DNA from 4 places in the Streptomyces sp. N35 genome. Region 2 is predicted to be linked to each of the others. Evidence: riboswitches for the same ligand, from Rfam matches in the RefSeq annotation. Region 2 holds a riboswitch; each other region holds the start of a gene.
The links. Region 2 has a riboswitch for cyclic di-AMP ahead of JAO81_RS32030 (M23 family metallopeptidase). Riboswitches for the same ligand answer to the same signal wherever they lie in the genome.

Region 1 (7,574 bases), on a different contig from region 2:
CAGCCGCCACCTCAACCACCAGCTGCCGCGGATGCTGCACACCATCGGCTTCGACAAGGTGTACGAGCGGGCCGAGGGCGCGTACTTCTGGGACGCCGAGGGCCAGGACTACCTGGACATGCTCGCCGGCTTCGGGGTGATGGGGCTCGGCCGCCACCACCCCGTCGTCCGCAAGGCGCTGCACGACGTACTCGACGCCTCGCTCGCCGACCTCACCCGCTTCGACTGCCAGCCGCTGCCCGGTCTGCTCGCGGAGAAGCTGCTCACACACTCGCCGCATCTGGACCGGGTGTTCTTCGGCAACAGCGGTACGGAGGCGGTCGAGACCGCGCTGAAGTTCGCCCGTTACGCGACCGGGAAGCCCCGGATCCTCTACTGCCCGCACGCCTTCCACGGCCTGACCACCGGCTCGCTCTCCGTCAACGGCGAGTCGGGTTTCCGGGACGGCTTCGCGCCGCTGCTCGAGGACACCGCCGTCGCACTCGGTGATCTCGACGCGCTGGCAAGGGAGCTGAAGAAGGGCGACGTCGCCGGTCTGATCGTGGAGCCGATCCAGGGCAAGGGCGTCCTCGCGGCGCCGCCCGGATATCTGCGCGCCGCCCAGGAGCTGCTGCACAAGCACAAGGCGCTGCTCATCGCGGACGAGGTCCAGACGGGTCTCGGCAGGACCGGCGACTTCTACGCGTACCAGCACGAGGAGGGCGTCGAACCGGACCTGATCTGCGTGGCCAAGGCGCTGTCCGGCGGCTATGTGCCGGTCGGCGCCACGCTCGGCAAGGACTGGATCTTCAAGAAGGTCTACTCGTCGATGGACCGGGTCCTGGTGCACTCGGCGAGCTTCGGCTCCAACGCCCAGGCCATGGCGGCGGGTCTCGCGGTCCTGTCGGTCATGGAGGACGAGCGGATCGTGGCCAACGCGCGGGCCAGCGGCGAGCTCCTGAAGTCACGGCTCGCGGCGCTCGTGGACCGCTATGAGCTGCTGCATGACGTACGCGGCCGCGGGCTGATGATCGGCATCGAGTTCGGCCGCCCCAACTCGCTCAAGCTGCGCAGCCGTTGGGCTGCGCTGCAGGTCGCGCGCAAGGGTCTGTTCGCGCAGATGGTCGTGGTGCCGCTGCTGCAGAAGCACCGGATCCTCACCCAGGTCTCCGGGGATCATCTGGAGGTCATCAAGCTGATTCCGCCGCTCACCATCGGGGAGCGCGAGGTGGACCGCTTCGTCGAGGCGTTCACCGCCGTGATGGACGATGCGCACAGTGGCGGAGCGCTGATGTGGGACTTCGGGAAGACCTTGGTGAAGCAGGCGGTCGCCAACCGGTGAGCCCAGGCGTTTTGCCTCAGAGGCAAAAGATTTGCCGCTGAGGCAAGGTTCTGGCTGAATCGGCGGTATGAGTCCTGCCGACCCGGCGACACCGCAGCAGTCCACTGCCGACCCGGCGACACCGCAGCAGCCCACTGCCGGCCCCGCGCCGTCGCAGCAGTCCGACGCGCTGCTCGGTGTCGCGCCCCAGCTGCGGGCGCTGCGCCGCCGCGCGGCGCTCACGCTCGAAGCGGCCGCCGCGTCCGCCGGGCTTTCGCCCGCGCATCTGTCCCGGCTCGAGACCGGGCACCGCCAGCCGTCCCTGCCGATGCTGCTCACGCTGGCACGCGTCTACGGTACGACGGTCTCCGAGCTGCTCGGCGAGACCCCCGCCGAGCGCCAGTCCGTGCTCCGGGCCGCCGAAGCGGAGCCGAGCGTGGCCGGCGGCTGGACCTACCGCCAGGCCGGTGCGTCCGGGCGCGGAATGCAGGCGCTGCGCGTCCAGGTGCCTTACGGCGCGCAGGGCGACATCGTGCGCGTGCACCCCGGCGAGGAGTGGCTGTACGTCCTCACCGGCCGGCTGCGGCTACGGCTCGCCGACACCGCGTACGTCCTGGAGCCCGGAGACAGCGCCCACTTCGACTCGGCCACACCGCACCGCATCGCGGCCGACGGCCCGGAAGGGGCCGAACTCCTCTTCGTCCACACCCTGTTGCAGAGCCCGGTCGAGGCGCTCTGCCTCGGCGCGCACACGAAAGAGGTCCGGCGATGACATCCGAAACCGGTGAGGGGACGACCCACGAACTGGGTGGCGGGGCGGCACACGAATCCGGTGGCGGGCCTGCACACGAATTCGGCGGCGGGGCGACTCCCGAATCCCGGGGAGGCACGCGCCGGTTCATCGAGGACAAGTTTCCGCGCGGCCTGGTGATCAGGCTGTTCGTGTATCTGATCGCCGGGCACTTCTTCGCGTTCTTCGTGTATCTGCTGTTCGTGCTCGGAGGCCGGAACCAGTAGTCGGAGCGGGAACCACCAGTCGGAGGCCGGAACCCGTAGGTCCGGCCTCCGAGACTGCGTGGACGTACCGCAGATCAGTCGAGCAGCTTCGACCGCAGCTTCTCGCGGACCTCGGCCGTGGCACCCAGGCCCTCCTCCAGATAGCGCTCGACGGAGCCCCAGAGCTTCTCCATCTCGTCGAACGCCGCCTCCAGATATTCGGCGCGCGCGTCGAAGAGCGGGCTGAGCAGCTCCATCACCTCGGCCGACCAGGCCTCGGGGGCGTCGCTGGAGCGGCGCACCTTGTAGCGGCGGTGCTTGGCGTTGGACTCCAGGTAGTCCGTGATGATCGCCTCGCGCTCGACGCCGATCGCGAGCAGCGTCACCGCGATCGACAGGCCCGCGCGGTCCTTGCCCGCGGCGCAGTGCATCAGCGCCGGCACGCTGTCCTCGGCGAGCTCGGCGAGGACTCGCGCGTGATCGGCGGTGCGCTCACGGACGATGACGCGGTACGTGGTGGACATCCGCGCCGCGGCCTTGCCGTCGCCGAGGATCTTGCGGAGCTCGTCGACATGGCCGTCGCGGACCATCTGCCAGAACTCGGCGCCGTCCGCCGGGTCCGTCAGCGGCAGGTTCAGATTGCGCACCCCGGGCACCTCGACATCGGCGCCCTCGAGCCTCTGGTCGGCCGCGTTGCGGAAGTCGAAGATCGTGTGCAGACCGAGCGAGGCGAGGAACTGGGCGTCCGACTCGGTGGCATGGGCGAGATGACCGCTGCGGAACAGCACACCGTGGCGTACCCGCCTGCCGTCCGTGGTCGGCAGTCCGCCCACGTCGCGGAAGTTGCGTACCCCGGCGAGTTCGGGCTCTGTCGACGGGATCTGCTGCGTCACGGGGGCTCCTCCCACGGTGGTCGCCGGCAGGACTGCCGACGGCTGCGCACAGGTGCACGCGCATTCGACGATACGACATGGATTCCTGGGGCAATCATCTGCGCCCGCCCGCACATTCTGGCCAGTCGGTACGGGCGAACTCCATGCGAACGACGGGTGCCGGGCCATTGCGGCGGAGCGCGACGAGCGCGGATGATGTGCGCACCTGCGCGTACCTGTCGGAATGTGGTGACGAATGGTGGGGGCCCGATGATCGAGGTCGGCGGAGACGGACGGATCTGGCTGCTCTCGGGCCCTACGAGCAGCTATGCGCTGATGCTCAGTGAGCGCGACGAACTGCTCCATCTGCACTGGGGGCCACGCATCGCCCTCGCCGACGCCGAGGCGCTCGCGGTCCAACCCGAGCCTGCCGCAAGCGGGTTCGAGTCCCCGCTCGACGGACGCGAGGAGTACCCGGTCGAGGGCGGGGCGCGGTTCGTGCGACCCGCCCTGGCGGTGCGTACTCCTCAAGTACGCGGCACCGAATGGCGGTTCGCGCAGGCCGCGCAGGACGACGGGGTGCTGAAGCTCGGCTTCACGGATGACGTGCACGGGCTGCGCATCACCCTGCGATACGCGATGCGGGGCGATGTCGTCGAGCGCGACGCCGAACTCGTTCATGAAGGCAAGGGGCCGGCGGTCGAGATTCTGCGGGCCGACTCGGCGGCCTGGACGCTGCCCGAGCGCGACGCCTGGCGGCTCACCCAGCTGCACGGCCGCTGGGCGGCCGAGTCGCGGGTCGAGCGGGTGCCGCTCGCGTACGGGGAGCATGTGATCGGCAGCCGGCGCGGGCATACCGGGCATCAGTACCTGCCGTGGGTGGCGCTGGACGCCGACGGGGCGGGGGAGGAGCACGGCGAGGTCTACAGCTGCGCGCTCGGCTGGTCGGGCGCCTGGCGGATCGCCGTGCAGAAGCTGCCCGGCGGCCTGGTGCAGCTCACCGGCGGCACCGGACACGACGACTCGGGCCAGGTGCTCCTCGAACCCGGGCACACCTGGCGTACGCCGGTGTTCGCCGGGCTCTGGAGCGACGGCGGCTTCGGCGGGGTGAGCCGGGCCTGGCACGCGTATCAGCTGGAGCATGTGATCCCTGACGCGGACCGGGTGCGGCCCGTGCTGTTCAACTCCTGGGAAGCGACCGGTTTCGACATCTCCGCGCCGCAGCAGCTCGAACTCGCCCGCCACGCGGCCGAGATGGGCGTGGAGCTGTTCGTCGTGGACGACGCCTGGTTCGGGGCGCGGGTCAGCGACCGGGCCGGGCTGGGCGACTGGACCCCCAACCCGGATCGCTTCCCCGGCGGTCTGAAGCCCCTGGCCGATGAAGTGCACGCACTCGGTATGCAGTTCGGCATCTGGGTCGAGCCGGAAATGGTGAACGCCGACAGCGATCTGTACCGGTCGCATCCCGACTGGGTGCAGCACCATCCCGGTCGTACACGCACCGAATTCCGTAACCAGCTGGTGCTCAATCTGGCGCGCGAAGACGTCCAGGAGTATCTGTGGGAGCAGCTGCACACGCTGCTTTCCTCGGCGCCGATCGACTATGTGAAGTGGGACTTCAACCGGTGTTTCACCGATGCCGGCTGGCCGGGCGAGGCCTATCCGCAGAAGCTCTGGAATGAGCATGTGCATGCCTTTTACCGACTGCTCGACCGACTGCGCGCGACCCATCCCGGGGTGGCCTTCGAATCCTGCTCGGGCGGTGGCGGGCGTATCGATCTGGGCGTGCTGAGCCGCACCGACCAGGTGTGGACCTCGGACAACACCGACCCCCTCGACCGGCTCGACATCCAGCACGGATTCACCCACGTCCACCCGGCGCGGGTCATGGCCGCCTGGGTCACCGACAGCCCGAACGTGCAGTTGAATGGACGGGTCAGCTCGCTGCGCTTCCGCTTCGTGAGCGCGATGGCGGGGGTGCTCGGAGTCGGCGGTGACCTCGCCGAGTGGACACGGCAGGAACGCGACGAGGCGCGCTCGTGGGTCTCGCTCTACAAGGAGATCCGGGACACCGTCCAGCTCGGCGAACTGCACCGGCTGCGCGCCCCGCGGGGCGGACTGAGCGCGGTGCAGTACGTACGCGGGGACGAGCTCGTCGTCCTGGCGTGGCTGCAGGCCCAGCGGTACGGAGAGCCCGTGGCGCGGGTGCGCCTGCACGGGATCGCCGCCGACGCCTCGTACGAACTCCTCGGGACGGACGAGGTGTACCGGGGCTCGGTCCTGCTGCACCACGGACTGCGCACGGGCCTCAAAGGGGACTTCGATGCCGGTGTCTACCGGTTCCGTCGGGTGCGCCCCTAATGCCCGATTCGGGACCTAAGGGGTAACTGGCCCTGAAGTAAAGGGTGGTGGCGTTTCGGGCGTGAGCGGGATCATATACGTGACGGTGTGTGGCGATCTCCGTCGGTGAATTCCGCTGGGTATGCGGATGGTAAAGATCGTTTATCCACGCAGGGTGACGGTAATTCCCGGAATGGATCAGCTCCTGTGTGGTCCAAGGGAATTGAGATGTTTGTTTTCCGCCTCACCGCTCCCTTACGGTCACCGACAACCCGGTGGACGCCCAATCCTGCCGCCACCGGAATTCGCCCCACACCCGTGCACGGCAGGAGCGGGGGACCCAACGGTAAGACGCCGTTTCCGGTCCCACCGGAGCGGCTTGGGGTGAAGTCGCCTGGTGCGACGGGACATCTCCAGTCCTAACCCGACAGCTCACCTCGCAGGCGACGGAGAAGGAATGCGCCATGCCCGCGAAGGGTAAGCACCGCCGTCCCAAGTCCGCCCGCCTCACCCGCTCGTTCGCCGTCGCCGGCACGGGTGGCGCCGCCCTCGCCCTTCCGCTGCTCGGTGCGACCGGCGCCCAGGCCGCCACGCCGCAGGCCGCGGCGGTGGCCAGTGCCCCGGTGCAGAGCGTGCCGGTCAAGAAGGCCGAGTCGGCCGACAAGACCTACACCGTCGTCACCGGCGACTCGCTCTCCGCGATAGCCGACGACCTCGGCATCGAGGGCGGCTGGAAGCCGCTGTACGCCGCGAACAAGAAGGTCATCGGCGACGACCCGCGCCTGATCGTGCCCGGCGCGAAGCTCAAGATCGGAGCCGCGGTACAGGCCGCCGCCGGAGCCACCGGCACGGCGAAGGAGGCGCCGGCGGACGCCTCGAAGTCCTCCGTGCGGAGCGACGCCGGCACTGCCGGGACGGCCGAAGCACCGGCCGCCGAGGCTCCCGCGCCCAAGGCCGAGCAGGCCGCCGCCACCACCTCCGGCTTCACCGCCCCGGTCGCCGCCGGTGTCTCCACCCAGTACCGCACCGCGGGCTCCATGTGGTCCAGCGGCTACCACACCGGCACCGACTTCGCGGCCGCCTCGGGCACCCCGGTCAAGGCCATCGGCGAGGGCACCGTCGTCTCCGCGGGCTGGAGCGGCTCGTACGGCAACGAGGTCGTCATCCAGCACGCCGACGGCCGCTACTCGCAGTACGCCCATATGTCGCAGCTGTCGGTGTCCACCGGCCAGAGCGTCGCGGGCGGTACGCAGATCGGCCTCGTCGGCTCGACCGGCAACTCCAGCGGACCGCACCTGCACTTCGAGGTCCGCACCGGCCCGGGCTACGGCTCGGACATGGACCCCGTCGCGTACCTGCGCTCGTACGGCGTATCGCTCTCCCCCCGGCCCCCGGAGGCCCCGCCCGGTGCCGGGGCCCCATGGGCCCCGGACTACCTGGCATTTGGGATTTTGAGGCGTATTCCAGGTTGGACGAGACTTTACGAGTGTCCTATCTCACCAGCCGTCAAGAGGCACCTACGGTGGCGTAGGTCACGTACCGGGGTGAAAAATATGCCGACGTGGCAGACGATTCGACGACACCCGCAGCCCTCACCGCCGTGACCCCGGCGGTTTTCGCCTCCTATGTGGCCATCGGCGACAGCTTCACCGAAGGCGTCGGAGACCCTGGCCCCGATGGCGCCTTCGTCGGCTGGGCGGACCGGCTCGCCGTGCTGCTCGCCGACCGCCACCCCGAGCACAGCTTCCGCTACGCCAACCTGGCGGTCCGCGGAAAGCTGCTCGACCAGATCGTCGAGGACCAGGTTCCGCGCGCCAAGGAGCTCGCGCCGGAACTGGTCTCCTTCTGCGCCGGCGGCAACGACATCATCCGCCCGGGCACCGACCCCGACGATGTCGCCGAACGCTTCGAGCGGGCCGTCGCCGATCTGACGGCGGCCGTCGGCACGGTCGTCGTGACCACCGGCTTCGACACCCGCGACGTGCCGGTTCTCCGGCATCTGCGCGGAAAGATCGCCACGTACACCGCGCATGTACGGGCCATCGCCGACCGCTACGGGTGCCCGG
Region 2 (7,574 bases):
CCTGGTTGCCGGGGGCCCAGGCCGAGTAGGAGTCGGCGGTGTCGATGAAGTTGCCGCCGCCCGCGCTGTACGCGTCGAGTACGGCGAAGGTCCGGGTCTCGTCGGCGGTCCAGCCGAAGACGTTGCCGCCGAGGCAGAGCGGATGGACTTCGAGGTCGGAGGAGCCGAGGGGGCGCAAGGAGGTCATGAAGTGATCAACACCCGCACGGGAAGCCGCTATTCCTTGCCCGCGAAGCCCCGTGAAGCCCCGTGAAGCACCCATGAAACGCGCGCAAATCACCCATGGAACCCCAAAACCGGCAGCCCTGACGTCGGGGGGTTGCCGTCAGGACTGCCGGGGTTCAGGTACGCCGTACCCCTACGGCGCTCACAAGTTCCGTACGGAAATCAGGGGTTGAGGCCCTTGCTCTGCAGCCAGGCCATCGGGTCGATCAGGCTGCCGCCCGAAGTCTCGACCTCGAGGTGCAGATGCGGTCCGGTGGAGTTGCCGGTGGAGCCCACGCGGCCGATGACATCGCCGGTCGTGACCTTCTGGCCGACGCTGACGCCGATCGACGACTGGTGGTTGTACGCGATCTCCGTACCGTCCGCGAGCTCGACCACGGTGCGGTAGCCGTACGAGCCGGACCAGCCGGCCTCCTTGACGGTGCCGGTGTGGACGGACTTGATGGGGGTACCTGTGGGAGCAGCGAAGTCCAGACCCGTGTGCGACCCGGAGGACCACATGGAACCGGCCTGCCCGAACGTCGAAGTGATCGTGTACGAGGTGGTGGGGAGCGAGTAGCTCTTGGCCAGCTTGGCCAGGCGCTCCGCCTCGGCCTTGCGCTTGGCCTCTTCCTCCGCCTTGCGCTTGGCCTCCGCCTCGGCCTTCTCGGCGGCGTCCTGCTTCTCGGCGGCGGCCTTCGCGGCCAGTTCGGCGGCGGCCTGCTCGGCAGCGGCCTGAGCGGCGGCGTCCGCCTCGTCCTCCTGGTTCTGCGCCTGCTCCAGGATCCGGGCCCGCAGGGCCTCGCCCGCGTCGGCGGTGGACTGCTCGCTGGAGCTGGTGGCGGCCACGGGCAGCGTGGCCGCGGTGGCCTGCGCGACACCGGACTGCCCGTCGGCACCGGAGTCGGAGTCGTCGGATATCAGGGAGCCGACGACGGGAATCTTCTTGGCCTGCTCGCCGAGGTCCGGCATGGAGATCGGGACCGGCGGCTTGTCCTTAGCGGTGGCTATGCCGCCCGCGCCGACGGCGGGTATGGCACCGACGCCGAGAACGGGGGGGCTGCGGGCAAGTCCGCCGCGCTGCTTGGCGGCTCGGTGCTTGCCCCGGACGGGACGTATGGACTCCTCGGTCGGGTTCCACTCCTCCCAGGGCTCGTCATCGAACCTGAACTCCTGGGTGCCGTCCGCGAAATACGGATCGGCGGTGGTACCACGGCCTGCGGGGGTCGCCACGAGGGCAGACTCCTTTCCTTCCTTCTCGCCTACCGGGTTAGCTGACGGGTTCGGAACAGGAAGGTTTCCTACGGGCGTTGACGCCTTCGAAGAAGGTGCCGCATGCCCGATTCACCCCAAAAAGTGGTTCCCCGGCTCCCTTGCGGGATTAAGCGTGTGCGCACGGAGCCATCTCTTGTGACGGCTGGGACGACCGCGCTGCGTTATCGAACGTTAATAGACGGGGGCCCGGGATTCCAAGCCGTTCCGACAGATCGTTAGCTGCTTTGGCCTGGACTTAGGGGACACGAGGGGTCGGAATCGGACGAGTCGCCAAGGAAGTTGAGACAAGTCACTGTCATCAGAATTCTGACGGTGCATCAATTGTTATGCGGAGGGCTGCCCCTCGGTCACCTTCGGTGACATCACGGCCCGCGCGGCCGGCCGCGCGATCGCGAGCAGCGCCATGTCGTCGGGCGCTCCGCCGCCGGTGTGCTCGCGCACCTCCTCGACGAGCGCGGAGAGCAGGGAGTCGGGCCCGGGGAACATCCGCCCTTCGAGCCGCGCCGCCGGATCGTAGAAGACCCCCTCGGCGCTGCGCGCCTCGCTCAGGCCGTCCGTGTAGAACAGCAGCATCGCCCCCGCCGGCAGCTCGGCCGTCACCCCGCGGTCCGGCCAGGACGCCAGATCGCTCATCCCCAGCGGCAGCGCGGCCTGCTCGGGCGCGAGGATCTGCAGCCTTCCGTCCGGGTGCAGGAGCAGCGGTTCCGGATGCCCGCGGTTGATGAGCCGTACGGCGCCGTGTTCGTGCGAGATCTCCGCGAGCACCGCGGTCGTGAACCCCTCCACCGCGTCGAGCCCGTCCCGCCGGGTCCCCTCGCGGGCCAGCGCCCGCTCCAGGCGGAGCGCGACCGCTTCCAGTGAGGCCTCCTGCTCGGAGGCCTCACGGAAGGCGCCGATGACGACGGCCACGGCCTCCACCGCCCCCAGGCCCTTGCCCCGTACGTCCCCCACGATCAGCCGCACCCCGTGCGGGGTGTCCTGCACCGCGTACAGGTCACCGCCGATGAACGCGTCCGCCTGCGCCGCCTCGTACCGCGCCGCGACCTCGAGACCCCCGATCCGGGCAGCCGGCTCCGGCAGTACGGCCCGCTGGGCGGCCACGGCGATACTGCGGGCGGAGGCCAGCTGCTCGCTGCTACGGGTGACGACCCGGTTGATCAGCACCGCGAGCACGGCGACGGTGACCACCGTCACGATCTCGGTGAGGGACTCGGTCTTGCCCGCGGTCCCGTTGTAAAGGTGCAGCCCGGTGAGCGCACCGACCGCGATGAAGCCCGTCAGGAGGGTATTGGCCAGCGAGAAGAACGGTGCGGCGATCAGCGGCGCGGCGGAGAAGAGCGGAGCCCCGGTGAACTTGGGCGGCGTCACGAACGTGAGCAGCAGTCCACCGCCGATGAGCAGCAGCGGCAGGGTCCTGACGAAGGCGCGGGTGCGGGTGATCCCGGGGCGGGCCTCGTACGCGTCCGCGTCCTTGGCCGTGTGCCGTCGTCCTCGCTTCCCCACCGGCCTGTCTCCTGCCACCGTCCGACCCGGTGTGACGTGTCCCGGGGTTTCCGGGAGCTCCTCTTCGTCGCTCCCGGCAGCCGCGGGCCACCGCCGCGCACCTCACCAGGGTTCCCGCAGGCGGGTCGGGCGGCGAATCCGTGCGGGCCGATCAGGTGACCGCGGGTGCCGCCCGCCTGGTCACGGAGGCGCCGCCGGGTCCAGGATTTCCGGCCTCGCGGAAAACCGTGGCGCGAGGTGTCCCGCGGATGGCGTACAGTTGTGTTTACCGACGCGGGGTGGAGCAGCTCGGTAGCTCGCTGGGCTCATAACCCAGAGGTCGCAGGTTCAAATCCTGTCCCCGCTACTCAGGACGAAGGCCCGGCACGTGAAAACGCGCCGGGCCTTCGTGCGTCCGGACTCTGCCCCGTGCGTCCGATCCCTGCCCCGTGCGTCCGATCCCTCCCCCGTGCGTCCAGGCCCCCGCACCGCGCGTCCGGGCCCCTGCCTGCGCCTCGCCGGTACGTCACCGCAAGGGAGCGCTCACCTCACCGCACCGGCCAGCGCGCCCACACCTCACGGCCCGGGGACGGCGAGCTCCGACCGGTGGGGGCGGGCAGTTCCTTCCAGCCCCACGCGCGGAGCAGTTCCCTCGTCCCGGCCCTGTCCCCGTCGACGCCCGCCACCACCAGGTCCGTGCCCAGGCGCGAGAGCAGCAGGTCCGTGAGCCGGGTCGCCACACCGCGCCGGCGCTGCGCGGGCAGCACCATCAGCTCGGTGAGCACGAACACCCGCCCGGACGCGGTGAGTTGCTCCGCCTGCGGCGTCACCTCGACGGGGAAGTCGGCCCACCAGGCCCCGTCACGGTCAAGGCGGTATCCGTAGGCGCAGCCGGCCAGGCCGGTCGCGTCGGCGACCGCCATGTCGAATCCCTCGCGCTGCACATGCCGTGCGAAGCGGCGCAGAAAGCCTGCCCGGTCCCGGTACTCGGCCCCGGCGGCGCCGCGGTACGCCGTGACGTACACATCGGCGACGGCCTCTCTCTGCTGTTCGGCCTGCCATCGGCTGAGCCTGCGCAGATACACGTCGGCCATCCGGCCTCCCCTCACGGTCCCTTCGGCGCGGCCCGGTTCAGCGGGCCTGCTTGTGCGTGGTGCGGTCCCGCCGACGGCGCGCCCCGAACCGCCCACGGCCTCCGTCGCGATGGTCGTGCCGGTCGGCGGGCAACGGGGCGGGCCGCGGCGGTGGCGTACCGGCGATGCCCGGCTCGGTGGGGGGCCGTTGGCCGGGCTGGGCGGGGCTGTACGTACGCAAGGCGATCCTCTCGGCGTGCTGGAGGTTGAGGCGGTGGATCACATACGCGGCCAGGGCGATCAGCAGCAGGAAGGCGGCCGCGGTGAGGGCGGATTCCATGCCGGTCACCGCCCCGCGGCACGGGGGACGGCGTGCATGGAGGTCGCGCCGCCCTCGTACTCCCATGACTCCTGCGCACTCTGCGGCCGGTCCTGTACGGCGACGTCGTGGCCGGCGAGCGCGGCGGCGACGAGATCGGTGGCGGTCAGCGCGGGACCGTCCACGGCGCAGGCGGCGCTCATCAGCCGGGCCGCCGTCGCGGCATCCGTCTCGGGCGGGATCACCAGAAGGTCCCAGCGGCCGGTCCCGTACCCCAGCAGCAGCAGTTTGTGCGGGTCGAGTTCGGCGGCGAACCAGCCGACATTCAGAACACGGTGACCGAGGGGCACTTTGCGGGGGACGACGGGCCAGAGCATCGGATTGACGGCGACGCGGGTGACGCGGCCCCACAGCGGATCGAGCACCTCGGCCAGGGCGGGGAGTTCGGCGGTCAGGTCACGCGAACGGGGCCACCAGGCGCCGTCGAGCAGTCCCTGGCCGGTGGGGGACTTGAGCTCCACACGGGCACCGGAGGGTGAGGGCGGTGGGGTGATACGGAGGGACGTAGCGGTCGCGGTCATGATGCGGACCCGTCTTCGGGGCGACACGGTGGCCGTCCCCGATGCCTTGGCTCACCGAGGACGAGACCCGCGTGGATGCCGGAGTTCGAAGTGCCCTTGGTGTTTCCACGGTACTCCTGCGGGGTCCCCCGGTGACGAGTGCGTCACCAGCCACTCTGTCCGATTCGGCACCGCTCCACCCGTCACCGTGCCGCGCTCTCCGCCGCCATCAGACCGGAGCCGGTGAGATGGAGAGCGGGGTCCGCCGCCGCGCTCATCAGCCGGGCGGCCGCGCCGGCCTCGCTGTCCGGTGGCACGACGAACAGGTCCCAGCGGCCGGCCCCGTACGAGAAGAGCCGGATCGTGTACGGGTCGAGCCCGGCCACGTACCAGGTGGCCGTGACCGTGTGCCCCGTCACGGGCAGGGTGCGCGGCTCCTTCGCCCAGCTCCCGTGGTGCGTGGCGATCCGGGTCACGCGGCCGCGCGAGGCATCGAACACATCGGTGAGTGCGGCCAGTTCGGCGGAGAGGTCGTCGGTGCGCGGCCACCAGGCACCGCACACCGGACCTGCCGGGAAGGTCGGCGGACGCAGGGCGAGCCGCGCGGGCGGGTACGCGGCGGGCGGCCGAATCCCGGCCGAACTGCGGTGGGCGGTCGGTGCGTTCATGACGCACGCCCCTCTTGGGTCCGCAGGTCCGCGGCCCGTGTCGTGGTGCGCCGGAGGCGACGCCGAACGGAGTCGGCGTACGAGGAGCACCCGGTGACCCCAGCGTACGCCCGGCCAATTCGCCTCCGGCAGGAGTACGGTGAAGGAAGCGAGGGCGTTCGTATGTCCGGTCCCCGGCCACGTCGTGCACACCGGCCTCGTCTTCTTCCAGGCAGCCCCTGACCCCGGCCGCGCCATGCGCAATCCGGCTCAGGAGCCCGTACATGTCCCTGACATCCGTCCGCCGAAACCCTGCTTCGCATGCCGTTCAGCCGCCCAAGGGCTATGACGGCAAGTCGCCGTTCCCGCAAGAGGATTCGCCGCCGCCGCGCGAGTCCGGTGAGCGCCTGTACATCACCGTGACCGCGCTGATCGTCGTGCTGCCGTTCGTGGCGCTCGGCCTCGGCGGATGGCTCCTGTGGGGCCGTCTGATCCATCCCGCTGACATCGTCCTCGGCGCCGCCCTGTACGTGATCACCGGCCTCGGCGTCACGGTCGGCTTCCACCGCGGTCTCACCCACGGCGGCTACCGGGCCGTCCGCCCCGTACGCATCGCCCTCGCGGTGGCCGGTTCGATGAGCTTCCAGGGCGACGTGATCGGCTGGGTCGCCACGCACCGCCGCCACCACGCGTTCACCGACCGCCCCGGCGATCCGCACTCCCCGTACCGCTACGGCACGCATCTGCGCGGCCAGTTGCGCGGGATGCTGCACGCGCACGTCGGCTGGCTGTTCCGCAACGACCCCACGCCGTACGAGCGTTACGTCCCCGATCTGCTCGCCGACCGTGACATCCGCGCCGTCTCCCGTGCCTTCCCGCTCCTGTGCGTGCTCACCCTCGCGCTGCCGTTCGGCCTCGGCTGGGCGATCGGCGGCAGCTGGCTGTACGGGGTGACCGGCCTGCTGTGGGCGGGACTCGTCCGTATCGCGCTCCTCCACCACGTCACCTGGAGCGTCAACTCGCTGTGCCACATGATCGGTGAGCGCCCGTTCCGCACCCGGCGGCACGACCGGGCCACCAACCTGTGGCCGCTCGCCCTGCTCTCCTTCGGCGAGAGCTGGCACAACCTGCACCACGCCGACCCCACCAGCGCCCGGCACGGCGTGGAGCGCGGTCAGATCGACCCGTCGGCCGCCGTCATCCGGCTGCTCGAGCGCGTCGGCTGGGTGCACGACGTGCGCTGGCCGACTCCGGATCGCATCGCCGCCCGCCGTATCTGACGACCTCCGCCGATCTCCGCCGATCTCCGGCCGTCATGCCGGACCCGCATCAACCGCCGAACCACGCAGGACAGCCGGCAGGAGCCGCACCTCATGAGCCTCGCACCGTATGCCCTACCCCCCTCCCAGCCGCTGCTCCGTCTGCACCTGGCGCCCGCCACGGGCGGACCGCGCGCCATCGACGGCGTGTGGTGGCCGCGCTCCTACGACCTGCTCCGCGAACTCCCCGTCCTGCTCGCCGGACTGCCCCCCACCTGGGGCCACATCACCAGCGTGCGGCTCAACGGCGCCCTGTGGGCCACGGCACCCGGCCGGCTGCTCGTCGCCGGCCAGGTCGTCCGGCTGCGCAGGAGCCCGGCGGCCAACGGCACCGCCGGCATCGTCCTGCTCTCCCCCGGCCGCGGGCGCTGGGACCTGCTCGTCGTCCCCCCGGATACGGCCGGGGCGGACCAGTCGGCCACCTCGCCGGAGTTTCTCGCCAACTTCCTTGAACAGGACGGGCGTTGAAGCATGTACGTGCCGCGTGCGGGTAGATGCCCTGTCTACGCGCCCCTCGACCCCGGGTGCGGTTCTGAAGACAGCCGGATCCGCATCGCCGACGAGCGCGGCTCCGGCACCTCGTCCCTCCGGGCAGTCATCACCAGGGCACTCCCGCGCCCTGGAGTCACGGGCGACGAGGAAGTCGAGGAGACGCCGCAGGAGAGGCGTGTCTTCTCGCCGGGCCGGCCCTCGGC
Region 3 (7,574 bases), on a different contig from region 2:
GCACTCGGCCCGTATGACAACCACCGAGACCAAGCCCCGGCGGCCGCTCGGCAAGGAAAGCTCCGCACGCAGGCTGCCCTGGTGGATCAAACTCCCGGCCGCGCTCGTCGTGGCCCTCGTCCTCGTCCTGCTCGCCGGACAGCTGCGCCTGCTGCCCGGCCTCGACGACATCTTCGGCTCCGAGACCAAGGACCGCTCAGGCCCCGCCGTACTGAAGTCGCTGCGGGACATGAGCCGTTACGAAGGCGCCGCCGGCTCCTACCAGGTCGTCGTCGACCTGGAGAAGGACGCCAAGTTCCTGCCCGACGCGATCCGCGGCACCCGCACCCTGTTCGTCGGCTCCGGCACCGCCAGCGCCTATGTCGACCTGGGCGCCCTGAAGGAGGACAACGTCCGCGTCGACAAGGAACGCACCGCGGCCACCCTCGTCCTGCCGCACGCGAAGCTCGCCAAGGCCACGCTCGACCCCGACCGCTCCTACACCGTCTCCAAGCAGCGCGGAATTCTGGACCGGCTCGGTGACCTGTTCTCCGACAACCCGGCCGGCGAACAGGCGGTGAACAAGCTCGCGGTCCGGCACATCTCCGCCGCGGCCAAGGACAGCGGCCTGACGGCCCGCGCGGAACGCAACACCACCGCGATGCTGGAGGGCCTGCTCACCTCGCTCGGCTTCGAGAAGGTGACGGTGCGGTACGCGTGAGCGTCCGGCGAAGGTGACGGTGCGGTACGCGTGCGTGCCCGGCGAAAGCCCGGGGCACGGGTGAATCCCTGACGCGGCCGCGGGGTACGTTGGCCGACGTGAACGCTCCCGACGCCCCCGGCCGCATCGTCCTGCTCACCACGACCCACCGCGTGGCCCCCGGCCTCCTGTCCTGGCCGGCCTGGCAGGCTCTGCACAGCGCCGATCTCGTCCTGTGCGCCGACCCGGCCCACCCCCAACTCCCGTATCTGCGCGAGGCGGGCGTCACCGTGGAGCAGCGCACCCCCGCCGCCGAGGAACTGATCGACGCCTGCGCGGGCGACCGCACCGTGATCGTGCTCGCGAGCGGCGAGGGCGACCCCCTGCTCACCGACGGTCTGGCCCGGCTCGCGGGTTCGGGCCGGGTGCGGATGCCCGACCTCGAGCTGCTCCCGGCCTCGTACGATCTGCCGGGCGCCCGCCTCCTCGACCTCGTCCAGGTCATGGACCGCATCCGCCGCGAGTGCCCCTGGTCCTCGCAGCAGACCCACAAGGGCCTGGCGAAATACGGCATCGAGGAGGCCTACGAACTCGTCGAGGCCATCGAGGAGGGCGACCGTACGGAGCTGCGCGAAGAACTCGGCGACGTCCTGCTCCAGGTCGTCTTCCACGCCCGGATCGCCGCCGAGGACGAAGAGGAGCCCTTCGACATCGACGATGTCGCGGGCACCATCGTCACCAAGCTGATCCACCGCCACCCCCACGTCTTCGGCGATGACACGGCGCAGACCCCCGAAGAGGTCAAGGCGCACTGGCTGCGCACCAAGGCCGAGGAGAAGCAGCGCGACTCGGTCACCGAGGGCGTCCCGCTCGGCCAGCCCGGCCTCGCCCTGGCCGCCAAGCTCGCCTCACGGGTCCGTACGGCAGGGCTCGACGTTCCGCTGCCCCAGGGCACGGGCCTCGGCTACGAACTGCTCGCCCTGGCCGTCCGCGCGGAATCCGAGGGAATCGACCCGGAGGCCGCACTGCGGGCGGCGGGGCGGGCGTACCGGGACGCGATCAGGGTCGTGGAGGCCGGCGAGAAGGGGAGCGGAGAGGCGGATACGGTCGAGGGGTGACCAGCACCGCCCCGACCGGACCCACGCCGACCGGAACAACTCCGCCTGAACTCTTCACCTGGGAGTTCGCCACCGACCCGTATCCCGCCTACGCCTGGCTGCGCGAGCACGCCCCGGTGCACCGCACCACGCTGCCCAGCGGGGTCGAGGCCTGGCTGGTCACCCGGTACGCCGACGCCAAGCAGGCGCTCGCCGACCAGCGGCTCAGCAAGAATCCGGTGCACCACGCCGGGGACGAGCGGGCCAAGGGCAGGACGGGCATCCCCGGTGAACGCAAGGCCGACCTGATGACCCATCTGCTCAACATCGACCCGCCGGACCACACCCGGCTCAGGCGGCTGGTCTCGAAGGCGTTCACGCCGCGCAGGGTCGCCGCGTTCGCGCCCCGGGTGCAGGAGCTCACCGACCAGCTCATCGACTCCTTCGCGCGGAAGGGGAGCGCGGATCTGATCCACGAGTTCGCCTTCCCGCTCCCCATCTACGCGATCTGCGATCTGCTCGGCGTACCGGCCGAGGACCAGGACGACTTCCGTGACTGGGCGGGCATGATGATCCGTCATGGCGGCGGGCCGCGCGGAGGAGTCGCGCGCAGCGTCAAGAAGATGCGCGGCTATCTCGCCGAGCTGATCCACCGCAAGCGCGCCGAACTGCCCGAACACCCTGCGCCGGACGAGGACTTGCTCTCCGGTCTCATCCGCGCGAGCGACCACGGCGAGCACCTCACCGAGAACGAAGCGGCCGCGATGGCCTTCATCCTGCTCTTCGCCGGCTTCGAGACCACGGTCAATCTGATCGGCAACGGGACCTATCAACTCCTCCGTCACCCCGAACAGCGCGCCCGCCTCCAGGAGTCGCTGGCCGTGGGGGAGCGGGGCCTCCTGGAGACGGGAGTCGAGGAACTCCTGCGCTACGACGGGCCGGTGGAGCTCGCGACCTGGCGTTTCGCCACCCAGGACCTGACCATCGGCGGCCAGGGGATCGCCGTCGGCGACCCGGTCCTCGTCGTCCTCGCCGCCGCCGACCGGGACCCCGAGCGCTTCGAGCAGCCGGACACCCTCGACCTCTCCCGCCGCGACAACCAGCACCTCGGCTACGGGCACGGCATCCACTACTGCCTCGGCGCGCCGCTCGCCCGACTGGAAGGACAGGCGGCGCTCGCCACCTTGCTCACGCGTCTGCCGGATCTCCGGCTTGCGGGAGAAGAGGGCGATTTGCGGTGGCGTGGGGGGCTCATCATGCGCGGATTGCGGGCGCTACCGGTCGAGTTCACCCCAGAACGCCCTGCCTCGTAACACGCTGACGACGTCCAGTAACTGACGCCTCGTCAAAACTGTGACTTTCACGTGATCTGCGCTGCATCGACTTGTGACTGACGTTCGAATGCGGCTACGTTCACCGCTTAGCTCAGCTGCCACTGGGGACCCAGGACCTGACGTATGTACGGGCCCGAGTTCCCCGTGGTCCCTCAGCAGTGCAGTCACGCGAAAGGCGTTCACATGCTTTCCGGGAACGGTCGTCACCGTCGACCCCGCCAGGTCCCCGGCCTGGTCGTCGCAGCCGGCGTCACCGGCTCAGCGCTCGCCCTGCCGCTGTTCGGCGCGACGGGCGCGAGCGCGGCCGACGGCTCCAGCTGGGACCGCCTCGCCGAGTGCGAGAGCGGCGGCGTGTGGAGTGCGAACTTCGGCAACGGGTACTACGGCGGGCTGCAGTTCGACCAAACGACCTGGGAGGAGTTCGGCGGGCTCGACTATGCGCCGACCGCCGATCTGGCCAGCCGCGGCGAGCAGATAGCCGTGGCCGAGAAGGTCGTCGCGGCGCAGGGCCCGCAGGCCTGGGCCACGTGCGCGCCGATCGCCGGGCTCGTGACGGCATCGCCGAGCGCCACGCCGGAGAGCGAGCGGGACAAGACCCAGGACGGCAAGGGCGAGTCCGGCAAGACGGACAAGTCCGAGAAGGCGGACGGCGGCGCGACGTCGGACGCGGACGGATCGACCGCATCGCCGGACCCTTCCGCCTCGGCCACTGCGGACCCCTCGGACCCCTCGGCCCCCTCCGCCTCGGCGACTGGTGACCCTTCCGCCTCGGCCACTCCCGGCCTCGGTGACCTCCCGCTGTTCGGCGAGAGCGACTGGAACCTCGGCGGCTCCTCCGTATCCCCCTCATCCCCCTCGGACGATTCCGGCATTCCGGACGACCTGCCCACTCCGGGCGGCACGGAGGGCGGCGGCACCGCCGGAAGTGACGAATCCGACAACTCCGGCGGCGATTCCGCCACTTCGCCCGACGACTCCTCCGGCCGCCACCGCGGCGACCGCGCCCCCGACGACACCGCCGACGCCGACCGTGGCTCCTCCGGCCGGCATGCCTCGCGTGACGACGAGGCGCGCGACGCGGGCGCCGCGGACGGCGCGTACACCGTGCGGCCCGGCGACAGCCTTTGGGGCATCGCGGACGACCAGCAGGTCGAGGGCGGCTGGACTTCCCTTTACGCCGGCAACCGCCTGGTCATCGGCGACGACCCGAACCTCATCGTGCCTGGCCAGGACCTGGCGCTCGGTCAGAACTGACGCGATAACAGGGGTAGGGACATGGGCGAGTTCGGCAGCGAATGTCCGTAATAAAGGAGCTTCGGGGGAAGTGAGAGATGGGTCTCACCGCCCCCGATTCTCTTTGAAATTCGAGCGTTTGCCCGTTTACGGTCGTGACCGCTCGCCATTGGTGAGCCCCGACGACCGCACGCCGAATCCTGCCGGCGGACGTACGGGAACAGTCGTCGCGTCATGCGCCGTAGGCAGGAGCGGGGGACCCAAGGTTTGCGCCGTGGGCGGTGGTTGAGAGACCGCCAACCCGGCTTGGGGTGAAGTGTCCGATATCGATACGTGGATACACGTTCATTTCGGACACCGGGTACTCACTGCACCCGAACCCGACAGCTCACCTCGCAGGCGTCGGTGAGGGGAAACTCCATGCTGTTTTCGGGCAAGGGCACTGGCAAGCACCGTCGTCTGACCAAGAGCGAGAAGGCCGTCCGCGCCGTCACGCTGGCCGGTGTCGCCGGCACCGCGATCGCCGCGCCGCTGATGACCGCCGGCTCCGCCTCCGCCGCGACCACCTCCGAGTGGGACCAGGTCGCCCAGTGCGAGTCGGGCGGCAACTGGTCGATCAACACCGGCAACGGCTACTACGGCGGCCTGCAGTTCTCGGCCTCCACCTGGTCCGGCTACGGCGGCACGGCCTACGCGCCCACCGCCGACCAGGCCACCAAGGCGCAGCAGATAGCCATCGGCGAGAAGGTCCTCGCGGGCCAGGGCAAGGGTGCCTGGCCGAGCTGTGGCGTGGGCCTGTCCAACGCCTCGAACGGCGCCGGCGCCGCGCAGGAGTCCGCTCCGCAGCAGCAGGCCCCGAAGCAGGAGTCCGCGCCGCAGCGCGAGTCCGCTCCGAAGGCCGACCGCTCGCAGCGCACCGTCGAGACCCCGACCGGCAAGAAGGTCGAGAAGGGTGACGGCGAGTACAAGGTGAAGTCCGGCGACACCCTCTCGAAGATCGCCGAGGCGCATGACGTCAAGGGCGGCTGGGAGAAGCTCTTCAAGCTGAACGACGACATCGTCGACGACGCGGACTTCATCTTCCCGGGCCAGCAGCTCCACCTGAGCTGAGCCGAGCTGAGCCAGGCCGGCTCCACCTGAGCCGAGCCACGCTGGCTCCACCCGAGCCGGCCACCCCCGGCGATTCCCCCCACGCTCCCCCCCCCCCGCGCCGGCCCCCCCGCCCCGCCGGGCCGGGGTCTTGCGCTCCTGCCCGATATGCCCGGCCCGTTCCGTACCGGCCGGTAATAAAGGTGTCCGGTCAGAGGCCCTTCTGCCCCGTATTACGGGCCTTCGGGCCTCTTTTCGTCCCAGGGGACGGGCGGTCGGCTGGCCGAAGCCTCAGAGCCGGTTAGGCTCTTGTCGCAAGGCCAAAGCGACCCTGCACTTCTAGCGTCACATCCCAGAAGGAGATGCTCGTGCCGTCCATCGACGTCGTCGTAGCCCGGGAAATCCTGGACTCCCGAGGCAACCCCACGGTCGAGGTCGAGGTTGGCCTCGACGATGGCAGCACCGGGCGTGCTGCCGTTCCGTCCGGTGCCTCCACCGGTGCGTTCGAGGCTGTGGAGCTCCGTGACGGAGACGCCAACCGCTACCAGGGCAAGGGTGTCGAGAAGGCCGTTCTGGCCGTCATCGAGCAGCTCGGCCCGGAGCTCGTCGGCTACGACGCCACCGAGCAGCGCCTCATCGACCAGGCCATGATCGACCTGGACGCCACCGACAACAAGGGCTCCCTCGGCGCCAACGCCATCCTCGGCGTCTCGCTCGCCGTCGCCCACGCCGCCTCCGAGGCCAGCGACCTTCCGCTGTTCCGCTACCTCGGCGGCCCGAACGCGCACCTGCTGCCCGTTCCGATGATGAACATCCTCAACGGTGGCTCCCACGCCGACTCCAACGTCGACATCCAGGAGTTCATGATCGCCCCGATCGGCGCGGAGTCCTTCTCCGAGGCCCTTCGCTGGGGCACCGAGGTCTACCACACGCTGAAGTCCGTCCTTAAGAGCAAGGGCCTGGCCACCGGCCTCGGCGACGAGGGCGGCTTCGCCCCGAACCTGGACTCCAACCGCGCCGCCCTCGACCTGATCGTCGAGGCCATCAAGCAGGCCGGTTACATCCCCGGCCAGCAGATCGCGCTCGCGCTCGACGTCGCCGCCTCCGAGTTCTACAAGGACGGCAAGTACGAGTTCGAGGGCAAGTCCCTCTCGGCCGCGGAGATGACCGAGTACTACGAGGAGCTCGTCTCCGCGTACCCGATGGTCTCCATCGAGGACCCGCTGTTCGAGGACGACTGGGCGGGCTGGAAGGTCCTCACCGACAAGCTGGGCGAGAAGGTCCAGATCGTCGGCGACGACTTCTTCGTCACCAACCCGGAGCGCCTGGCCCGCGGCATCGAGGAGGGCTCCGCGAACGCCCTCCTGGTCAAGGTGAACCAGATCGGTTCGCTCACCGAGACCCTCGAGGCCGTCTCGCTCGCGCAGTCCAACGGCTACAAGTGCATGATGTCCCACCGCTCCGGCGAGACCGAGGACGTCACCATCGCCGACCTGGCCGTCGCCACCAACTGCGGCCAGATCAAGACCGGTGCCCCGGCCCGCTCCGAGCGCGTCGCCAAGTACAACCAGCTCCTTCGTATCGAGGAGATCCTCGACGACGCCGCGGTGTACGCCGGCCGCAGCGCCTTCCCGCGCTTCAAGGGCTGATCACGGCGTTTGTGGCTGATGGCCGAGGCCTCTAGCCAGTCGTACGTACGTCCCCGCACCCGGTCCCGTACCGTGTGCGGGGACGTACGCGTGTAAGGGGAGGCGAGGGCATGGGAGCGAAGAGGGACCGGGACCGGTTCTCCACCACCACCCGGATCCGGCTGCTCGGTGAACAGACCGCCGCCCGCGTCTACCGTTCCCAGACCCGCCGCCAGGCCCGTCGCTCCCGGCTCACCGGCCGCGCGGCACTGCTCGCGCTGGTCGTCTGCTCGCTGATCGTGGCGCTCGCCTATCCCATAAGGCAGTACGTCGCCCAGCGCGCCGACATCGCCGAGCAGCAGCGCCTCCTCGACGAGGAGCGCGCCGAGACCGAGCGGCTGCGCGACGAGAAGTCCCGCTGGCAGGACCCGGCCTATATCGAGCGCCAGGCCCGCGAGCGGCTGCACATGGTGCACCCCGGCGAGACCGGCTACACCGTGGTCGACCCGTCCGC
Region 4 (7,574 bases), on a different contig from region 2:
CTGGCCCCACGGAAAACCGACGGTGAGCGCGGCCTCCACCTTCCACGACATGGCGAGTGCTCAGAAGTACACGCAGTACAACATCGATCAGCATGCGCAGGAGATCAAGGCGTGGATCGACGGCCCCCCGCCGCCTGCCGACGGTGACTTCAAGAAGGTCGTCGGGTCCGGACCGAATGGTGAAGTGACCGGAACGAGTGTCAAAAAGCAGCCCTATGACCCGAACGACCCGATGACGGGCTTCAAGCAGGGCGGTATGGATGCCAAGCCTTTCGACGTCAAGAACATCGACACACGCCTCAAGTACGATTCCAGCCTCGATCCGCCCTTCGTCGTCGTCACTTCCATGCCGGCGATCTGAGCAGTGAGCTGAATACGCATGGACACCGTGACCCGGGCTCACTGGGAGGAAGCCGCGCTGCGGCTCCTCGACGACGTGTACGCGTTCGCCGCGACCGGCCCGCGCAGGCACCTTGATTGGCGCGACGATGCGTCGGCCTTGCTGCGTCATGAAGTTGGCGATCCCCGCGGCTGGCTTGTGATCGACTCCGAGAGCGACAGGGCGGCACGCGATGCCCACTGCCCTTCGTTCCCGTTCGTCCAGGCCTCCAGCGGGGCGCTGGCGGAAAGGCTGTACCCCGTCGACCGGGCCACGGCCGAGCGTCTGCTCGTGGTGATGACGTACGAGTGGGGGCCGGTCCCGCCGCAGGACGCACCACAGGCATGCGCCGACGCGCGAACTCTGCTCAGCCGGTACGGCGACGAACTGTCCTTCCACAGCAACGTGACGGCGGCCCGCAGCACGCAGACACCAGATCTGACACGTGGATTCACCGGCTGGTCGCCGCTCACGCAGTACGCCGGAGACGTTGGACTCGTCGTCGTCGGCGCCCAGGAGATCGGTGTGTTCTGGTCGTTCGACCCGAGCTGACGGAGAGTGAAACCAGTGCTGACCAGATCCGCCACCTACCCCGACCGCGAAACCGCCCACTGGGCCACCCAGCAGGTGGTCACCCGTAACGAACAGCGAATCCACCGCTGGCTCGCCCAGGGCACCCGCCCCCGCCTCACCATCGAGGCGGCGTGGCCCTCACGCGACGAGCCGGTGGGCCGCGTCCTGCTCCAGGCGATGATGCTCGTGGGCCGCGACCCCGTGGACGTCCGCGCCGCCCGCGTCGTGCTGAAGCGCGAGCCGAGCAGCCCGCACGGCTTCGTCGTCGCCACCACCGTCCCGATCTACCTGTAGAGGCCTGAGCGAGCCATGCCCATGAAGCCCCTCGAATTCGACCGCCGCTACGGCGAGTTGGACCAGGTGATCAGCGCGTACCTCGGCATGCCCGCCGACGACGAGCCCGACAAGCCGAGCGAGGCCCTGCAGGCGTATCTCCGCCACACCTGGCACACCCGCCCGTGGGCCCTGGCCACGGCGGAGACCCAGCTCCGCGAGTACGCCCGCAACCCTCCGGGCCGCCTGCGCCTGAGCCTCGGCGAGTTCTACCCGGTCCCCGACGTGGGGCTGCCCGAATCGGCCGTCCAGGACTGGCTGTTCACGATCGCCGACCACATCAAGGCGAGCATCGAGGCGGGCGCGGTCCCGCCCCCGTCCGCCCCCCGCACCCACTGGGAGTGGCACGCCCGCTTCCCGGAACTCGGCCAGTTCCTCGGCGGCTGGTTCTCGCAGGACATGCCGGACGAGTTCACGGACCATGACGCTGCGGTACGAGACTACGTGGACGCGTCGGACCCCCAACTCGTGGCCCGTTTCACCGGCGAACTCCACGAACTGCTTGCCCTCCACCTCGACGAATCCGACTACGCCCTCGCCGTAGCGGAGCTGGGTATGGAGGTGGATCCGCCCCAGCCGTACGGTCCGGGCGGCTGGCTCGCATGGGTCGCGCAGCAACTCGGGGAGCCCCGGGCCGACTATGGTCCGCCGCTGCAGGGCGACTGAGTCGTGGTGGAACCGGACCGTGGTCCCACCCCGGCCCGGTGGGAGAGAGCCGTGCGCACAGTCCTCGGTGCCTGCGACGTCGTTGCTGTGGGCCCGCGACGGCGGGAGGACTGGGGGCAGGACGTGGCCGCCGTCATGGCCCGGGAGGTCGAGGACCCCCGCCGCTGGCCGGGGGTGGATCGCTGGCCGCCGGCGGCGCGGCCGAGCGGAGCCCGGCCGACCTATCCCTTCTTGCCGTACCGGGCCGACGAGCTGCGCCTGTACCTGCACCCCGTGGAGCCCGATCCCGCTGCGTGGCGGCTCGTCTCCCTGCTCGACGTGTGGTTCGAGGCCGGCCGCATCCCCGATATCGAGGTGCGCAAGGACGAGCTGCTGGGCGAGGCCCGTTGTGTGCTGGAGCGCTTCGGTTCCGATGCCGCGTTCTACACGAACTTCGACGATCATTACGTCGGCGTCGACCGCAACCCGATGAGTCCGCAGGGCTCCATCGACTGCCTCGGCGAACTCGACATCGACTGCGGGCTGGTGGCGGTGTCCGACGACGAGGTCGGTGTCTTCTGGTCGTTCACGGAGCTGTGAAGGCAGCGTTCCGTGTCACAGACCGAGTGGCTCTCTCGTCCCGTACGAGACAGCACCTCGCGAACGCAGGAGAGATCATGCACACCACCCTCTGGATCATCACCGCCCTCCTCGCCACCGCCTTCCTCTTGAGCGGCATCCTCAAAGTCGCTGTGTCCAAAGAGCGGATCGCCGCCTTCGGGTCCAGTGCCGAGTGGGTGCACGAGTTCAGTGCCGCGGGGGTCAAGGGCATCGGGGCGGTGGAGGTGCTGGCCGCGTTCGGGCTGGTGCTGCCCGCCGTCACCGGTATTGCGCCCGTGCTCGTGCCCCTCGCCGCCGTCGGGATCATGATGCTGATGACGGGGGCGGCCGTCGTGCGGGTCAGGCGCCGGGAGTTCAAGCTCGTGGTCGCCGACCTCGCGTACTTCGCCCTGGCCGCCGTTGTCGCCTGGGGGCGGTTCGGACCCGAGGCCTTCTGAAGGCAGCGAGAGCCGCACGTCCCGGCCCTCACGACACCCGCGTAGCCCCCGCGAACGGCATCGAGTCCACCGGAGCCAGCCGCACCGGCGCCGACGGATTCGGGGCGTGGATCATCTGTCCGTTCCCCACGTACAGCCCCACATGGCTGATGCCCGAGTAGAAGAACACCAGGTCGCCCGGGGCGAGTTCGGAGCGAGACACCCGCTGGCCCGCATTGATCTGCGTATAGGTCGTACGGGGCAGGGAGACGCCCGCCGAGCGGTACGCCGCCTGCGTCAGACCCGAGCAGTCGAAGGCGCCCGGGCCCGAGGCGCCCCACACGTAAGGGCTGCCCAGCGCGCCGTACGCGAAGGAAACAGCCTGTGCGGCACGGGCGTTGGGGGCCTTGAGCGAGCCGCGGGGCATCTCGCGCGACGCGCGGTCCCCGGATGCGCCGTCGGCGTAGGAGGCCTGCTGGGCGGGGGAGAGCGTGGCGAGCAGCTCACGGGCCTTGTCCAGCTTGCCGTTGATCTCGGCCTTGCGCTGCTTCAACGCCGCCTGGTGCTCCCGCAGTTCGTCGAGCCGCCGGGCCGCCTCGCTGCGCAGCTGCTCGATCTCGCGCAGATCGTCCCGTACGCCCTCGATGGCCGAAGCCTGCCGGCCGGCCGTCTGCGCGGCGAGCGAGGCGCTGTCGAGGAACTCCTGCGGATCGGACGCGAGGGCCAGCTGCATCGTCGGGTCGATCCCGCCGGAACGGTACTGCTCGGTCGCCGCATGACCCAGCGCCGTACGCGCCTCGTTCAGCTTGTCGCTCTTGCGGGCGGCCTCGTCCTGCAGCTCGTTGATCGCGCCGCGGGCCTTCTGGGCCTTCTCCCGCGCCCCGTTGTACTTCTCGGTGGCGACCTCCGCCTCGTGGTAGAGCTTGTCGACCTTCGCCTTCACCTGGGCCGGGGTGAGCCGGGGCTCCGCCTGTCCTGATCCCTCGAAGAGGGTCGTGGACGCGGCACCGGCCAGAGCCAGGGTCAGTGCGGTGCGTGCCGTATTGCCGGTGATCGAGCCGGTGAGCGAACGCGGTTTGGGCTTGCGATGCGCGGCCAACCTCAGACACTTCCTTACGCGTCCGGCGGTAGTGACCGACTGCCGTCCTGATCCTGTCTCGGGCGGCGGTGGGGAGCCGGTCACTGGGCAAGGACGCTAAACCTCTCCGTCACGGGGTGGTGACGGAAAGTGCGGAAGTGGTCTCGTGTGCCGGGATGCTGACCGCATATGACCGCGCTCGAGATGCTGCGTGCCAGAGGGACTCGGAGAGCTGACCGATACGCCCGAAGCGCCGGTTCACGAGCGGGTGATGTGCTACGGACCCGGACACAGGAGGCGTTCGGGCACCCTCTAGGCTCCGGGCCATGGACGTACTCATCAACGTGTTCGTCGCGCTGCACATCATCGGTATCGCCTCGCTGCTCGGCGGTTTCCTCACGCAGATGAAGGCGATGGGCGAGAACGCCGCGCGCTTCACCCCGGCGATGCTGCACGGCGCGCTCACCATGCTGGTCACGGGCGTGGCCCTGGTCGGCCTCAACCAGGCCGACGACCAGACCGTGAACAACATCAAGATCGGCGTGAAGCTCGCCGTCCTGATCGTGATCCTCGGTCTCGTCTACGTGAAGCGTGACGAGGAGAAGGTCGACAAGGGGATGTTCGCGGCGGTCGGTGCCCTGACCACCGCGAACATCTTCATCGCGACCCTGTGGACCTGATTCCCCGGGGCCTGGCTGCCCGGACCTGACTGCCCGGTCCTGACTGCCCGGACCTGATTCCCCGCTACGCCGGGCGTACGACGCTGTGGATCGGCATGTAGTAGATCGACTCGACCCGCACGTTGGCGCCCGGCTTCGGCGCGTGGATCATCTCGCCGTTGCCGATGTAGATGCCCACGTGGCTGATGTCGTCGTAGAAGAAGACCAGGTCACCGGGCTTGGCGTTGTCGACGCTCACGGTCGTGCCGGCCTTCACCTGGTCCCAGGTGGTGCGCGGCAGTGAGATCCCCGCCCGCGCCCACGCCTTCTGCGTGAGACCGGAGCAGTCGTACGAGTCGGGACCTGCCGCTCCCCATACGTACGGCTTGCCGATCTGGGACTGCGCGAACGCGATCACCTTCTCGGCCTTGGCCGCGTAGGCGTCACCGGAGTCGGAGGCGGGCGGATCGGCCGGCTCCTCGGCGGCCTCCTCCTGCGCGGCCTCTTCCTTGGCGGCCTGCTCGGCCGCCGCCTTGCGCTTGGCCTCTTCCTCCGCGGCCTGCTTACGGGCCAGCTCCTCGGCCTTGCGCTTGGCCTCGGCCTCCCGCTTGCGCTCCAGCTCGGCGAGGCGCGCCTTCTCCTCCGCCGTCAGCTTCGACAGCAGCTCACGCGCCTCGCCCAGCTTCTTCTGCACGTCCTGCTTGCTGGTCTTGAGGTCGCCCTCGGACTCGGAGAGCTGCGCGAGGGAGTCGGTGGCCTCGTCCCGCTTGTCGTTCGCCTGCGTCTGGAGCGACTTGAAGTCCTCGACGGCCTTCTGCTGCTGGCCGGAGAGCCGCCCCATCAGCTGGCGCTGCGCGAAGTAGTCGTCGGGGTTGTCCGACAGCAGAAGGACGGCGGTGTCGGACGAAGTGCCGTTGCGGTACTGCGCGGCCGCGATCTGGCCGAGCTCGCGCCGGGCATCGTTCACCTTCTCGGTGCGCTGGGCGACCTCGTCCTGGAGGTCGTTCAGCTTGTCGCGCTGCTGGTCGGACTTCTCCTTGGCCAGGTTGTACTTCTGGGTGGCGGAGCCGGCCTCGCGGTAGAGATCGTCGACTTTCTTCTGCACCTCCTCGAGGGAGGGCTTGTCGGGCTCGGCGGGCGCGGCGTTCGCGGTCTGCGCCAGCAGCGCCACGGAGGTCAGCGCGGCCGAGGTGATCCCGACGGCATGCGAGGTACGTATTCGACTGGTCCGCGGCTTGCGGTGCGACGCCAAGACCGGCGCTCCTTCCAGTTGGCGCCTACCGGGTTAGCTGTCGGGTTCGGGCGGTATGGAAGGTCTGCCCTACGGGACGTTGGGGGCGTCCCGATTCACCCCAGGTGTTGGGTGGGTCCCCGGCTCCGGATCGCCTTGACGACGCCCCGGACTCAGCGCAGGCCACGCGGTCCCGGCGATGGTCGCCGGCGGGGGTACGAGCGGCCCGGAAGCACGCTAGCCAACTCGTGTGGCTGCTGTGAAGGTTGATGTGCGATATGCCCGATACATTTTCGTGACCTTGGCGACTCGGCGCCGACGCCCCCGTCCCCTATGTCTTCGCTTGTCACCACAACAGGAGTTTTACCGAGGCGCCTTGACCTCCGACGCCTCCCCTCCCCGGCCCCTCCCCGGCCCCTCCCCGGCTCCTCCCCGACTCCTTCCCGCTCCTCCCCGGCTCCTCCAGCGATTCCTCCTGCAAACCCTCCGGTAATCTGACGCTTTCCCCACAAGGAGTTGCGTAAGTGGAGTTCCGGCTGCTCGGAGCGGTTTCCGTCGCCACCGAGACCGGTGAACTGCCACTCGGCCCCGCCAAGCGGCGCAGCCTGCTCGCCGCGCTGCTGCTGCGGCCCAACCACCCCGTTCCCGTGGACCAGTTGACGGCCGCGCTGTGGGACCACGAGCCGCCGACGCGGGCCCGGAGCGTGATCCAGGGCCATGTGTCGCGGCTGCGGGCCCTGTTCGCAGGGGTGGAAGCGGACGTGTACGGCGTCGAACTGCTCACCCAGGGCACGGCGTACGTGCTGCGCATGCCGGAGAGCCTCCTGGACGCCCACCGCTTCGAGGAACTGGTGGCGCTGGCCCGCGGTCAGCGGACGCCGGCCGACGCCGTCGCGATGTACCAGGAGGCCCTCTCGCTGTGGCAGGGTCCCGCCCTGACCGGAGCGCACCCGAGCCCGCCGCTGCAGGCCGCCGCGCACGCGCTGGAGGAACTGCGGCTCGCCACCGTGGAACTGCTGGCCGCCGAGTACACACGGCTCGGCGAGCACGCGCGGGCCGCGGCCGTACTGCGCGTGGAGGCGGACGTTCATCCGCTGCGCGAATCGCTGGCGGCCGCGCTGATGACGGCCCTGCAGCGGGCGGGCCGCCGTTCGGAAGCGCTGGACCGGTTCCACCGCACGCGGCGGCTGCTCGCCGATGAGCTGGGCGTAGATCCGGGGCACGAGCTGGCGGACGCGTATGCGGTGGCGCTGCGGGGGGAGGAGCTGGGCGGGGCGGGAGGTGCGCGCGGCGGCACGGGCATCGCGGCGGAACCCTCCTCGCCGTCGATGACACCCATGGCGCCCCTGCAACCGGAGCCGCACTCTCCCGAACTCCACTCTCCCGGACCGCTCGCTCCCGAGCCGCGCTCTCCCGGACCGCACGCTCCCGAGCCGTACTATCCCGGACCGCACGCTGCTGAGCCGCACGCTCCCGAGCCGCCGTCTCCCACCCCCCTCGCCGACACCATCGACCTCCTGCCCCGCATGCCGCGCGGCTTCCACGGCCGGGCCGCCGAACTCACCGCCCTGTCCCGCGCCGCCGCGGGGGAGGCCCCCGTGTGCCTGGTCACCGGGCCCGCGGGCGTGGGCAAGACGGC

Region 1: another riboswitch for cyclic di-AMP. It lies ahead of JAO81_RS02610 (peptidoglycan DD-metalloendopeptidase family protein); the one in region 2 lies ahead of JAO81_RS32030 (M23 family metallopeptidase).
Region 3: another riboswitch for cyclic di-AMP. It lies ahead of JAO81_RS28185 (transglycosylase family protein); the one in region 2 lies ahead of JAO81_RS32030 (M23 family metallopeptidase).
Region 4: another riboswitch for cyclic di-AMP. It lies ahead of JAO81_RS27500 (C40 family peptidase); the one in region 2 lies ahead of JAO81_RS32030 (M23 family metallopeptidase).

Annotation. Positions count from the first base shown of each region.
Region 1 covers NZ_JAEIMH010000003.1:171,065-178,638, reverse strand. The annotation lists gene JAO81_RS02635 (aspartate aminotransferase family protein) at 1-1,321, shown strand, start outside; gene JAO81_RS02630 (helix-turn-helix domain-containing protein) at 1,389-2,072, shown strand; gene JAO81_RS43900 (DUF6126 family protein) at 2,069-2,317, shown strand; gene JAO81_RS02620 (tyrosine-protein phosphatase) at 2,392-3,189, opposite strand; gene JAO81_RS02615 (alpha-galactosidase) at 3,439-5,529, shown strand; cyclic di-AMP (ydaO/yuaA leader) riboswitch at 5,805-5,969, shown strand; partial or broken gene JAO81_RS02610 (peptidoglycan DD-metalloendopeptidase family protein) at 5,973-6,887, shown strand; gene JAO81_RS02605 (SGNH/GDSL hydrolase family protein) at 7,070-7,574, shown strand, end outside.
Region 2 covers NZ_JAEIMH010000076.1:10,397-17,970, forward strand. The annotation lists gene JAO81_RS32025 (aldo/keto reductase) at 1-187, opposite strand, end outside; gene JAO81_RS32030 (M23 family metallopeptidase) at 388-1,437, opposite strand; cyclic di-AMP (ydaO/yuaA leader) riboswitch at 1,449-1,602, opposite strand; gene JAO81_RS32035 (PP2C family protein-serine/threonine phosphatase) at 1,804-2,982, opposite strand; tRNA gene JAO81_RS32040 (tRNA-Met) at 3,255-3,328, shown strand; gene JAO81_RS32045 (hypothetical protein) at 3,510-4,055, opposite strand; gene JAO81_RS32050 (hypothetical protein) at 4,093-4,374, opposite strand; gene JAO81_RS32055 (DUF5994 family protein) at 4,380-4,934, opposite strand; gene JAO81_RS32060 (DUF5994 family protein) at 5,117-5,581, opposite strand; gene JAO81_RS32065 (acyl-CoA desaturase) at 5,845-6,840, shown strand; gene JAO81_RS32070 (DUF5994 family protein) at 6,934-7,347, shown strand.
Region 3 covers NZ_JAEIMH010000059.1:9,582-17,155, forward strand. The annotation lists gene JAO81_RS28165 (DUF4230 domain-containing protein) at 14-700, shown strand; gene JAO81_RS28170 (nucleoside triphosphate pyrophosphohydrolase) at 799-1,797, shown strand; gene JAO81_RS28175 (cytochrome P450) at 1,794-3,089, shown strand; gene JAO81_RS28180 (transglycosylase family protein) at 3,294-4,364, shown strand; cyclic di-AMP (ydaO/yuaA leader) riboswitch at 4,571-4,760, shown strand; gene JAO81_RS28185 (transglycosylase family protein) at 4,764-5,453, shown strand; gene eno (phosphopyruvate hydratase) at 5,795-7,081, shown strand; gene JAO81_RS28195 (septum formation initiator family protein) at 7,192-7,574, shown strand, end outside.
Region 4 covers NZ_JAEIMH010000056.1:35,613-43,186, forward strand. The annotation lists gene JAO81_RS27460 (RNase A-like domain-containing protein) at 1-361, shown strand, start outside; gene JAO81_RS27465 (hypothetical protein) at 380-931, shown strand; gene JAO81_RS27470 (RNase A-like domain-containing protein) at 947-1,246, shown strand; gene JAO81_RS27475 (contact-dependent growth inhibition system immunity protein) at 1,262-1,951, shown strand; gene JAO81_RS27480 (hypothetical protein) at 2,003-2,530, shown strand; gene JAO81_RS27485 (DoxX family protein) at 2,608-2,988, shown strand; gene JAO81_RS27490 (C40 family peptidase) at 3,017-4,066, opposite strand; gene JAO81_RS27495 (hypothetical protein) at 4,372-4,725, shown strand; gene JAO81_RS27500 (C40 family peptidase) at 4,790-5,956, opposite strand; cyclic di-AMP (ydaO/yuaA leader) riboswitch at 5,963-6,124, opposite strand; gene JAO81_RS27505 (AfsR/SARP family transcriptional regulator) at 6,460-7,574, shown strand, end outside.